4 regions of the Citrobacter sp. VF227 genome follow, and region 2 is predicted to be linked to each of the others. Evidence: predicted binding sites of a transcription regulator. Region 2 holds the regulator's gene; each other region holds the start of a gene.
The links. The regulator LexA, encoded in region 2, represses DNA repair genes until DNA is damaged. The targets are predictions, from matches to a motif close to TNCTGTATGTACATACAGNA.
Positions count from the first base shown of each region.

Region 1 (3,172 bases), on a different contig from region 2:
GTGTTGTCAGGGAAAGGTAATGCTTCCGCATTCGCCTGAACGTACTCAACGTTCCCCACTACACCGATATTGCGCAGCTTTTCACGACCCATTTTGAGCATCGAGTCATTGATATCCGCCAGCACAACTTTGCCGGTTTCGCCTACCATGCGAGAGAATTTCGCCGTCAGATCGCCGGTACCGCCAGCCAAATCGAGAACGGTTTGTCCGCGACGCACGCCACTGCAGTCAATGGTGAAGCGTTTCCACAAACGATGAATGCCGAATGACATTAAGTCATTCATAACGTCATATTTAGAGGCCACAGAATGAAAAACGTGGGCCACCATGTCAGCTTTCTGCTCTTTAGCGACGGTCTGAAAGCCAAAGTGCGTCGTTTCTTGTGAATTATCCACCATCTCAGTGCCTGCTCATTCAAAAAATGTTCGAGAAGTGTAACAGATTGGGCCAATTTGCCCTACCCTTCTGCCGGGTTCAACTACCCCAAATGGACTAGCTTGATTGCTGATTTACCGCTTCATCATCGGAGTAAGGCTCATCTTGTTGCGTTTCAGGGACCGAGCGCAAGCGGTACTCTTCATCCTGCGTAGTGGCTTGTTCAGCCAGCTCAGGATTAATCTCGCGCTTAATTTCCACTCCTAAACTGCGAAACGCTTCGGCCTGCGACAGGACGTTTCCACGGCCTGAAGAGAGTTTTTTCATCGCCTGTCGGTAGTTGTCCTGGGCTTTATCCAGGCTTTGACCAATTGCCGACATATCATCCACAAACAACCGCATCTTGTCATAAAGTTTGCTGGCCCGATCGGCAATTTGTTGCGCATTACGGCTCTGATGCTCGTAGCGCCACAGATTGGCAATCGTACGCAATGCCACCAACAGCGTGGTGGGACTGACCAGCATAATGTTATTTCTAAGCGCTTCGGTAATCAGTTCGGGCTGCCTGTCGAGCGCCAGTAAAAAAGCTGGCTCAACGGGGATAAACATCAGCACATAGTCAAGCGTACGTAATCCAGGAAGCTGCTGATAGTCTTTGCGGCCCAACAGACGAATGTGGTTTCGCACCGAGGCGATGTGCTCCTGTAGCGCGCTCTCGCGGGTGAATTCATCTTCAGCGTTAAAATAGCGTTCATAGGCGACCAGCGTCATTTTCGCATCAATCACCACATCTTTGCCCTGCGGTAATCGAACAATAACATCTGGCTGCATCCGTGAACGGGCGTCGTTTTCGATGCTGACCTGGGTTTCGTATTCATAGCCTTCGCGCAGACCGGAAGCCTCAAGCACCCGCGTGAGTACGACCTCGCCCCAGTTCCCCTGCGTTTTGTTATCACCTTTTAATGCCCGCGTCAGGTTTACCGCTTCCTGTGCCATCTGCGCATTCAGTTGTTGGAGATTACGAATTTCGTGCGCCAGAGTATGGCGTTCCTGCGCCTCTTTGCCAAAGCTGTCCTGAACCTGGCGTCGAAAACCGTCCAGTTGTTCGCGAAGCGGTGCCAGCAGGCTGTTCAGGCTTTGGCGATTTTGCTCATCTACGCGGCGATTGCTGTGCTCGAAAATACGGTTCGCCAGATTTTCAAACTGCTCGCTCAGGCGCTGTTCGCTGTTGATCATCTGACGGATCTTATCTTCCGCATGCTGTTGCGTTGCTTCCAGCCGGGTAGTGACTTCACGGAGATCGGCTTCCAGAGAGGTGTTGATACTGTGCAGGCTGCGCAATTCGTTATTAAGCAGTTCGCACTCATCACGCCAGTGGGCTTCCTGTGAGAGTTGTTGCCGGGCGGCGCTTAGCGCGATATCCAGTTCACGTCGTTCTTCGAGGAGATCGGCACGGATCCTGTCGGCGTGCGCTTTTGTTGCCAGCCACCCGACCAGCAGTCCTGCGGCTAATGCCAGCACGGCACTCATCACAATTGAAATATCCACAACGCCCCCCTTACAGCTACGACTTACCGGCACAAAATAGAATTGTGCTGTATAAACGTCCAGTTTAAAAGGAATTTCCTGCGAGGCACTACGCAAAATAAAAAGGCCGAACGCGTCGGCCTTTTTGAATAGACGGGAGAATTACAGTAAACGACGCGCAGCTTCCACCACGATTTTCACCGCGTGGCTTTCTGTTTGTTTCATCGTTTCCGCATTAGGGATCTCTTGCTGAGTACGGTTCACGATAACACCCGCAACCATACCGGCACGCAGACCCTGGCTAGCGCACATGGTCAGCAGCGTGGCGGATTCCATTTCGTAGTTCATGACGCCCATAGACTGCCACTCTTCCATAGAGCCTTTAAAACGGCTCACTACGCGACCAGAGAAGGTGTCATAACGCTCCTGGCCCGGGTAGAAGGTATCAGAAGACGCAGTAACGCCAATGTGGGTGGTGGCGCCGATTGATTTCGCCGCTTCCACCAGCGCGGTGGTGCACTCGAAGTCCGCTACAGCCGGGAACTCCATGGGCGCGAAGTGCAGGCTTGCTCCATCCAGACGGACAGACGCCGTGGTGACCAGGACATCACCCACGTTGATATGTGGCTGGATAGCGCCAGTCGTACCGATACGCAGGAAGGTACGAATGCCCAGCTGTGCCAGTTCTTCTACGGCAATAGAGGTTGACGGGCCACCGATACCGGTAGAGCAAACGATCACGGCTTTACCATCCAGCTCAGCACGCCAGGTAGTGAACTCGCGATGAGATGCCAGCTTAACCGGCTTATCCATCAGCGCGGCGATCTTTTCCACACGCTCCGGGTCGCCAGGGACGATAGCAAGCGTAGCCCCTTGTAAATCGCTCTTAGTGAGGCCGAGATGAAAAACATCAGACTTAGACATAAAAACTCCTCTGTGAATCGGTTTTGTCAGAAGAAGCAAAAACACACTTTACCGAAGGCATGAACATATTTTCGTGACAGTCATCACTATGATGTAAATCAATTGCATTCAATTACCATCAAATAGTGATTTAAATCACATAAATGATGCGATGTAAGGAACCCCTGCACAAAAGATAGCCCGTTTAAGGCAATGTGGTTCGTTGCATGTGTCTATAGTTAACAATGCGCTTTTTGGCTGAATATTTAAGGGTACGGAGAATACCATGACAACACGACAATCTGGCTTTGCACCTGCTGTATCTCCACCAACGTCTACCACGGTTCACACTCCAGATAACGCAATT
Region 1 is NZ_JBRFVF010000013.1:73,563-76,734, reverse strand. It holds gene ubiE (bifunctional demethylmenaquinone methyltransferase/2-methoxy-6-polyprenyl-1,4-benzoquinol methylase UbiE) at 1-398, opposite strand, end outside; gene rmuC (DNA recombination protein RmuC) at 493-1,905, opposite strand; gene udp (uridine phosphorylase) at 2,065-2,826, opposite strand; gene ACU8YC_RS23185 (dienelactone hydrolase family protein) at 3,092-3,172, shown strand, end outside.
Region 1: a site for LexA is predicted at 1,969-1,988, ahead of rmuC (DNA recombination protein RmuC). Genes of this name have one in related genera too.

Region 2 (3,172 bases):
CATCAGTGCAATGGCATTTTGCTGTGCTTTTTCGTGGGAGATTTTTTTACTGCGCGCTTCATCTTCTACCGCGCGAGCGATCGCTTTTGACGCCAGCAGCTTATTAAACAGATCCTGGCGGGCAGGGAGGCGAGGGCCAACCGCGGCCAGACGCTGGCGAGCAAAATGCATACGCGCCACGCGTGCCAGTTTCTGAGCGATTATCTTATCCGTACCGTGTTCATCCGCCATACGACGCAGGGAGACTGATGGGGAGAAACGGACAAAACTGTCGCGACCCAGCCAGGACACAGCAAAGAATTTCTGTACGCCGTTCAGCATGCGCAGCGGCGGATTGACTTCGCCTTTTTCGCGTCCTGGCGCACGGCCAAACATCACCGAAACCGGCACCATCTGCACATCCAGGTCTGGATTGCTGCGATGCAGGTCGAGATAGTTATGGAACAGCTTGATGGACTCTTCTTTCGGCGTGTAATAGGTGAACACGCGCGGGCCGCCGTGAATAAACACGTAGCGCGGCAGCAGAGTCCCGTCTATCTCCAGCGGTTCCAGGGGATCGGGGAGATCGTGCACCAGACATTGGGCACGCAGCGTCAGCAAGTCTGCTTTTGAATTGTACGGTAGGACGTACATAATGGGACGAGACGTATCGAGTCCCAATTCCGGGGCAGGTTCTGCCGGAATAGACTTGCTTTTTACCAGGATGCTTAATGGTAAATTCAGTAATTTGTAGTAAATTCGTGGCCAGCCGGACATAAACGATGTAAAGCCTCTGGTTAATAATGCAAATGCGCTGCAAGGATATCAGAAAGTTTAGTGAATTTCTGTGGTATCCCGTCATACTTCGCGCTGCTTTGCCACCCCCTGAAACAAACGGGGTAACGTTACAATGACATTGACGCTAATAATGTAAAAAGGTTCTTTTTGATGGCCAATAATACCACTGGATTCACCCGAATTATCAAAGCTGCAGGCTATTCCTGGAAAGGTTTTCGCGCCGCATGGATCAATGAGGCGGCATTCCGCCAGGAAAGCGTTGCCGTACTGCTGGGCGTAGCTATCGCCTGCTGGCTGGACGTCGATGCGATTACCCGCGTGCTGTTAATTGGTTCCGTGATGCTGGTGATGATCGTTGAAATCCTCAACAGTGCGATTGAGGCGGTGGTTGATCGCATAGGCTCTGAGTATCACGAACTTTCCGGCCGGGCGAAAGATATGGGTTCTGCGGCGGTGTTGTTGTCTATTTTCGTTGCTCTGATCACCTGGGGCATTCTGTTGTGGTCGCATTTGCGATAAGGATTCCACATCTTCATAAATCTCCTGCTTTTTGTGCAGTTTGCGGTTCCAAAATCACCTTTAGCTGTATATACTCACAGCATAACTGTATATACACCCAGGGGGCGGAATGAAAGCGTTAACGGCCAGGCAGCAAGAGGTGTTTGATCTCATTAGAGATCACATCAGCCAGACAGGTATGCCACCGACGCGTGCGGAGATCGCGCAGCGTTTGGGGTTCCGTTCCCCAAACGCTGCTGAAGAACATCTGAAAGCGCTGGCGCGTAAAGGTGTGCTGGAAATTGTCTCCGGTGCATCGCGTGGTATTCGACTGCTGCAGGAAGAAGAAGAAGGATTACCGCTTGTCGGTCGTGTGGCGGCAGGCGAGCCACTTCTGGCGCAGCAGCACATCGAAGGCCACTACCAGGTCGATCCCTCATTGTTCAAACCGAACGCCGATTTTCTGCTGCGGGTTAGCGGTATGTCGATGAAAGATATCGGTATTATGGACGGCGATTTGCTGGCGGTGCATAAAACTCAGGACGTGCGTAACGGACAGGTTGTTGTTGCCCGTATCGACGACGAAGTCACGGTTAAGCGCCTGAAAAAGCAGGGCAACAAGGTTGAACTTCTGCCAGAAAACAGTGAATTTAAACCTATCGTTGTCGATCTGCGCGAGCAAAACTTCACCATTGAAGGGCTGGCGGTAGGCGTCATTCGTAACGGTGAATGGCTGTAATCATGTATTAATACTGTGGCGCATTCTGCGCCACAGCTAGTTTTCACTTCTTTTCATCAGGCTTTCCTGTATGCCTTTCTTTACCGCCTCTGATAAAGCGCTCTGGCACCTCGCCTTACCGATGATCTTCTCCAATATCACCGTTCCCTTGCTGGGGCTGGTGGATACTGCTGTGATTGGTCATCTGGACAGCCCGGTCTATCTTGGCGGCGTTGCTGTCGGGGCCACGGCGACCAGTTTTCTCTTTATGCTGCTTCTTTTTTTGCGCATGAGTACCACCGGTCTTACCGCGCAGGCATTTGGTGCGAAAAATCCACAGGCGCTGGCGCGCGCGCTGGTACAGCCGCTGATGCTGGCACTGGGCGCAGGGGTACTTATCGCGCTGTTTCGCACGCCGATTATCGATTTAGCGCTGCATATTGTCGGGGGAAGTGAACCTGTACTTGAACAAGCCCGGCGTTTCCTTGAAATCCGCTGGCTCAGCGCGCCAGCCTCGCTGGCGAATCTGGTGCTGCTCGGCTGGTTGCTGGGCGTGCAGTATGCGCGAGCGCCGGTTATCCTGCTGATTGTCGGCAATATTCTCAACATTGCGCTCGATTTATGGCTGGTGATGGGTCTGCATATGAACGTGCAGGGTGCGGCACTGGCAACGGTGATTGCTGAATATGCCACACTGCTTATCGGTCTGATGATGGTGCGCAAAGTCCTGCATATGCGCGGAATATCGCTGGCAATGTTGAAACAGGCGTGGCGGGGCAACTTCCGTCGTTTGTTGGCACTCAACCGTGACATCATGCTGCGTTCGCTGCTGTTGCAGCTCTGCTTTGGGGCCATTACGGTGCTGGGGGCGCGTCTGGGAGGCGATATCATTGCGGTTAATGCCGTACTGATGACTTTGCTGACGTTTACCGCTTATGCACTGGACGGATTTGCCTATGCCGTGGAAGCGCATTCGGGCCAGGCCTATGGGGCGCGGGACGGCAGCCAGTTGCTGGATGTCTGGCGAGCAGCGTGTCGACAGTCAGGAATTGTGGCAATCCTTTTTTCGCTGATCTATGCCTTGTTTGGCGAGCAGATTGTGGCGCTGCTGACCTCACTGTCGCAAATCCAACTTTTGGCCGATCGCTATCTTTTCTGGCAGGTGGTTTTACCGCTGGT
Region 2 is NZ_JBRFVF010000009.1:46,871-50,042, forward strand. It holds gene plsB (glycerol-3-phosphate 1-O-acyltransferase PlsB) at 1-756, opposite strand, end outside; gene ACU8YC_RS20765 (diacylglycerol kinase) at 928-1,296, shown strand; gene lexA (transcriptional repressor LexA) at 1,406-2,014, shown strand; gene dinF (MATE family efflux transporter DinF) at 2,085-3,172, shown strand, end outside.

Region 3 (3,172 bases), on a different contig from region 2:
ACACGTTGGGATTTTTGCTGTCGAATCTGCGAGCCATCGATGCCCAGTTGGCTACTATTGAGTCCGAACAGGCTCAGGTACTCTCACGCAATGAGTCTGAAAATCAGCTTGCTGATGACAGTCCGCATGGGTTCAGTGATATCTGGTTACGTCTGAGTCGTAATTTCACGCCCGAGTCCGCCCTGTTTCGCCATGCTATCCGTATGTCGCTGGTGCTCTGCGTCGGCTATGCCATTATCCAGATAACAGGTATGAACCACGGGTACTGGATCCTGTTGACCAGCCTGTTTGTCTGTCAGCCAAACTACAACGCAACGCGACATCGCCTGGCGCTGAGGATTATCGGTACACTCGTCGGGATCGCTATTGGTTTACCGATCCTGTGGTTTGTGCCTTCTCTCGAAGGGCAATTGATACTTTTAGTGATCACCGGCGTACTGTTTTTTGCTTTTCGCAACGTCCAGTATGCGCATGCCACAATGTTTATCACGCTGCTGGTGCTACTGTGCTTTAACCTGCTTGGTGAAGGTTTTGAGGTCGCACTGCCGCGTGTCATTGATACGCTGATTGGTTGCGCTATCGCCTGGGCTGCTGTCAGTTTTATCTGGCCAGACTGGCGTTTTCGTAATCTGCCGCGGGTGATTGAACGGGCGACTGATGCAAACTGTCGTTATCTTGATGCAATACTCGAACAATATCATCAGGGTCGCGATAATCGCCTTACATACCGTATCGCCCGGAGGGACGCGCACAATCGTGACGCGGAACTGGCCTCCGTGGTGTCGAACATGTCGAGCGAACCGGACGTCACGGCCCAAACGCGCGAAACGGCGTTCCGCTTGCTGTGTCTGAACCATACGTTTACCAGCTATATTTCCGCATTGGGCGCGCATCGCGAACAGCTAACCAATCCGGAGGTCCTGGCATTGCTAGACGATGCCGTCTGCTATGTTGATGATGCGCTTCACCATCAACCCGCTGACGAGCAGCGCGTATACCAGGCACTGGAGGGACTGAAGCAGCGAATTCAGCGTCTTGAGCCGCGTTCGGACAGTAAAGAGCCACTGGTCATACAGCAAGTTGGACTATTGATTGCCTTACTCCCGGAGATCCGGCGATTACAGCAGCAAATTGCCGTGCTGCCCTCTAATACCCCAGTTTCGACGTAAGAGAACTCACCCACTCTACCAGCTCCCGGCGACGCGTCGCCGGGAGCGCAGCTTCATGCACTCCCCCGACAGCTCCTTCAAGGGCGTAGAGTATTTTTACCGTCAAGGCGGGGTTATTTTGCCGAAGTTTCAGCCAGCACATTTGTGCTCCCAGCGAACGCAATGTCCCCTCATCTTTAATTCCTGCTTCATTTAGCAGAGTCTCCAGATGAAACGTCATATTGGGTAGCTCCCGCAGACGATGTTGTGCAAAGCGGCTCTGTTTTTCCTTAACAGCTGCATCCAGCGAATAGCGTGATAGCATCACCAACTGCGGCTGGTTTTGCCACAGGGCATCGTTCACCTGGTAATAATTGAGTACAACCGGACGTCCGCGCTTGATAAATGTCAGCCAGACAGGAGAGTTTTTTACACAGTACTGAGCGCTCTGCTCACATGCCCGAAGATATAGTTCACCGCTGGCAACCATGGCAAAGACCGTATCCCCAACAGTCAGACTGTAGCTGCCAAACAATGAGCGATAGTGAATCGCCCCCAAAGAAGCCAGATATTCTTGAGATTTATAGATCCTTGCATAAGAAAGTTCTTTCATAAAAATCCTTTTAAATCATAACGTAACCAAATGATTTTCAGTAGCAGATCCGTTAATGACGAAAATAGGCAACTTATTCGAATGGGGCAAGATGAATTTAATTTTTCCCGTGACGGCGACTAAAAATTGCGAACCTGTTTCCGAAAATAAGGTTGATCTTTATTGATGGCAGGGTTACTGTATATCCATACAGTAACTCACAGGGCTGGATTGATTATGTACACTTCAGGTTATGCAAATCGTTCTTCGTCGTTCTCTTCTGCATCAAGCAGCATTGCGCGCGTGTCGTCAGAGAACGCTACCACTGGGCTTATCAGTGAAGTGGTCTATCGCGAAGACCAGCCCATGATGACACAGCTCCTGCTGCTTCCACTCCTGCAACAGTTAGGGCAGCAATCCCGCTGGCAGCTGTGGCTGACACCTCAGCAAAAATTAAGTCGGGAGTGGGTACAGTCGGCCGGGCTTCCATTGACGAAAGTCATGCAAATTAGTCAGCTCTCTCCCTGCAATACGCTGGAATCTATGGTTCGAGCACTGCGCACGGGCAACTACAGCGTCGTTATCGGCTGGCTGACGGAGGAGTTAACCGAAGATGAACATGCCGAACTGGTAAAAGCGGCAGATGAAGGTAATGCGATGGGGTTTATTATGCGTCCTGTTCGCGCTCAGACACTTGCGGGGAGACAGCATTCCGGGCTAAAAATTCACTCGAATTTGTATCATTAAGTAAAATTAGGATTTATCCTGGAATTTTTTTTCATGTCTCAATTTGGTTTTGAGCCTTAACGGGTTTTTCGTGAGAACGCTTGTCTGAAGCGGTTTTCAGGATATCCTCAGTACATTTATTCATCCAAAAATGTTAAATATTGTGTATACAAGCCTTTTTTTTTCATATGCCTGACGGACTTCACACTTGTAAGTTTTCAACTACGTTGTAGACTTTACATCGCCAGGGGTGCTCGGCATAAGCCGCAGATATCGGTAGAGTAACTATTGAACTGGTCCCCGGGTGAAGGATTTAACCGTGTTATCTCTCTTCGGAGATATTCATGGCGAATTTTGGATGATAACGAGGCGCAAAAAATGAAAAAGACAGCTATCGCAATTGCAGTGGCACTGGCTGGTTTCGCTACCGTGGCGCAGGCCGCTCCGAAAGATAACACCTGGTACGCTGGTGCTAAAATGGGCTGGTCTCAGTACCATGACATTGGTAACAACCAGATCAACAACGCCGGTCCTACCCACGAAAGCCAACTGGGTGCTGGTGCGTTCGGTGGTTATCAGGTTAACCCGTACGTTGGTTTTGAAATGGGTTACGACTGGTTAGGTCGTATGCCGTACAAAGGCTACACCGACGCTACTCATCAAAACGGCGCTTTCAAAGCTCAGGGCGTTCAGCTGACCGCTAAAC
Region 3 is NZ_JBRFVF010000002.1:165,276-168,447, forward strand. It holds gene yccS (YccS family putative transporter) at 1-1,169, shown strand, start outside; gene ACU8YC_RS08295 (TfoX/Sxy family DNA transformation protein) at 1,147-1,761, opposite strand; gene sulA (SOS-induced cell division inhibitor SulA) at 1,978-2,487, shown strand; gene ompA (porin OmpA) at 2,845-3,172, shown strand, end outside.
Region 3: a site for LexA is predicted at 1,937-1,956, ahead of sulA (SOS-induced cell division inhibitor SulA). Genes of this name have one in related genera too.

Region 4 (3,172 bases), on a different contig from region 2:
ATCGCTTTGGCCATTGAGGCGGTAATTTTGTCGCCGTAAAGAATAGCCTTACCGTTGATGTTACGCGCCGCACGACCAATGGTCTGGATCAGCGAACGTTCAGAACGCAGGAACCCTTCTTTGTCTGCGTCCAGAATCGCCACCAGCGAGACTTCAGGCATGTCCAGACCCTCACGTAACAGGTTGATACCCACCAGCACGTCAAACTCGCCCAGACGCAGGTCACGAATGATTTCCATGCGTTCCACGGTATCGATGTCAGAGTGCAGATAGCGCACCCGCTCACCGTGTTCTTCGAGATATTCGGTGAGGTCCTCCGCCATGCGTTTGGTGAGCGTAGTGACCAGCACACGTTCGTTAATCGCCGCACGGGTGCGGATCTCCGACAGCAGATCGTCAACCTGCGTCGCCACCGGACGCACTTCAATGACCGGATCCAACAGGCCGGTTGGTCGTACTACCTGATCGACCACTTCATCACCAGATTTCTCCAGCTCATAGTTACCCGGCGTCGCTGAAACGTAGATGGTTTGTGGAGCCAACGCCTCAAACTCTTCAAATTTGAGCGGACGGTTATCCAGCGCCGAGGGCAGACGGAATCCGTATTCGACCAGGGTCTCTTTACGCGCCCGGTCTCCGCGATACATGCCGCCAATTTGCGGGATTGTGACGTGGGATTCATCCACCACCAGAAGACCGTCGGCAGGCAGGTAATCAAACAGCGTCGGCGGCGGCTCACCGGGGCCACGCCCGGACAGATAGCGGGAGTAGTTTTCAATCCCCGAGCAGTAACCCAGCTCATTCATCATTTCCAAATCGAACTGTGTACGCTGGCTTAACCGCTGTTCTTCCAACAATTTGTTATTTGCCAACAGAATTTTACGCCGCTCTGCCAGCTCAACTTTGATTTCTTCCATCGCCTGCACGATACGTTCGCGCGGCGTCACGTAGTGCGTTTTAGGATAGATGGTGTAGCGCGAAATCGTGGATTCGACCTGCCCGGTGAGCGGGTCAAACAGCGATAAGCGTTCAACCTCTTCATCAAACAGTTCCACACGCAGCGCGATGTCGTCGGATTCAGCCGGGAAAATGTCGATCACTTCACCACGCACACGGAAGGTCCCGCGCTGAAATGCCTGATCGTTGCGGGTGTATTGCAGTTCCGCAAGGCGGCGCAGGATCGCGCGTTGATCGATAATCATCCCTACCGTCAGATGCAGCATCATCTTCAGGTACAGATCCGGATCGCCCAAACCATAGATAGCGGAAACGGAGGCCACGACGACGACATCCCGACGCTCCAGCAGCGCTTTGGTTGCCGACAGGCGCATCTGCTCAATATGTTCGTTGACCGAAGCATCTTTCTCGATGAAGGTGTCAGAACTGGGTACGTAGGCTTCCGGCTGATAATAGTCGTAGTAAGAGACGAAATACTCCACCGCGTTATCCGGGAAGAACTCTTTCATCTCACCGTACAGCTGAGCAGCAAGCGTCTTATTGGGGGCCAGCACCATGGTAGGACGCTGCAAGTCCGCAATCACGTTAGCGATGGTGAATGTTTTCCCAGACCCCGTCACCCCCAGTAGCGTCTGATGCGCCAGACCATCCTCCAGCCCTTCTTCCAGACGGCGAATTGCCTCAGGCTGATCGCCAGAGGGTTTAAAAGCGGAATTAAGTTTGAACGGTTTACTCATGAGCAGCTACCTGAAGCAATGGGCGGGCAGGTGTGTAATTTTACTCGCAGTGGTATATTTTGCCAGTAAAAAATACTGGATGAAAAAACAGTAACACGCCAGAATATTTCTGATACGCCATCTGAACGAGCGTGACTACAGGCTAAAATTTGGCCAGAGACAAGATAAAACACCAGTAAAAACGTGTTATCCCCAAAGCAATGACTTTTTTAACATTTGTCAAGCTACCCGATGAAAGTTTTGTGGCAACACATGACACTTCTGCGACAGCCATTGCTTTTATCTAACTTTCTGTAATTTAATGATTATTATCACAAGCCGTCTTTCGCATCAATTTAGTCGCAACCCGCGTCTTCTCTCGCTTACATTGTGTTTTCTAACTCTAATACACAAGGTTATCCACAGGAATAGTGGATAACTGCCTCCAGCCCGTATGGACTGTAGCCTGGCAAAAACACCCTGACTTTCTTTTCCGCAGGCATAAAAAAAAATTATCGCTATTTTTTGATATTTATCAGCTAACGAAGCAACCTGGAATGGCCGGGATCTTGCTCGCATTTTCATCATTTTCCTGCCTGCACCATCACGATACCGCCAGGCACTGGCAATGTGCACAAAACAGCCCTTCCCATCTGATGAACCGGACTTTTTTGCGTTTTTAGTATGCTATCACGCTGTTTCTACCACGAATCCCGCTTCTGGCAAGAGAATTGCAGGTTTCTTCCGACGACCTGTTAGTGGGGCCGATAACATCATGATGGAGAAATCTATGTTGAGTCTTCGCGCAGTGAATCACTATTACGGCAATCAACACTCATTGTGGGATGTGGATCTCGACCTGCTGCCCGGCAAATGTACTGGCGTGCTGGGGCTTCCGGGGATGGGAAAGACTACGCTTGCCAATTGCATTATCGGCAATTTACCGATTGAAAGCGGAACCATGTTCTGGCATCAGGCTGGCGCACCGCCGCGCGACCTGAGTCCGATTCCGACGGCAAATCGCATTGCGCTGGGTATTAACTACGTCTCACAAGAGAGACGGATTTTTTCACAACTAACGGTCGAGGAAAATCTGCATATTGCGCGTCAGGCGGTTGAAGAAAGCGAAACGATGAACAGCAGCGATATTTACCGCCTGTTTCCACAGCTTTTCGAACTGCGTCAGGTCAAAGGAGTGGCATTGTCGGAGGAAAATCAGCACCAGCTTGCGCTCGCCAGCGCGCTGGTCACACGCCCGCGCCTGCTGATCCTCGATGAACCCACGCGAGGAAGTGGTCAGGCTTATATCCACAGGCTGGGTAATCTGATTGTCAAGCTAAGCCAGGAACTTGGCATCGCCATTATGCTCGCGGAGCAGAGCCTGCCGTTTATTCGACGGGTCGCCGATTGCTATTGCTTGTTACACCGTGGGCGTAACGTAGCGCAGGGGCAAATAACACCGTTCGGCGACCCGCTAATTAACGACTGGGGGACAACGC
Region 4 is NZ_JBRFVF010000002.1:349,300-352,471, forward strand. It holds gene uvrB (excinuclease ABC subunit UvrB) at 1-1,694, opposite strand, end outside; gene ACU8YC_RS09095 (ABC transporter ATP-binding protein) at 2,464-3,172, shown strand, end outside; gene bioD (dethiobiotin synthase) at 3,152-3,172, opposite strand, start outside.
Region 4: a site for LexA is predicted at 1,768-1,787, ahead of uvrB (excinuclease ABC subunit UvrB). Genes of this name have one in related genera too.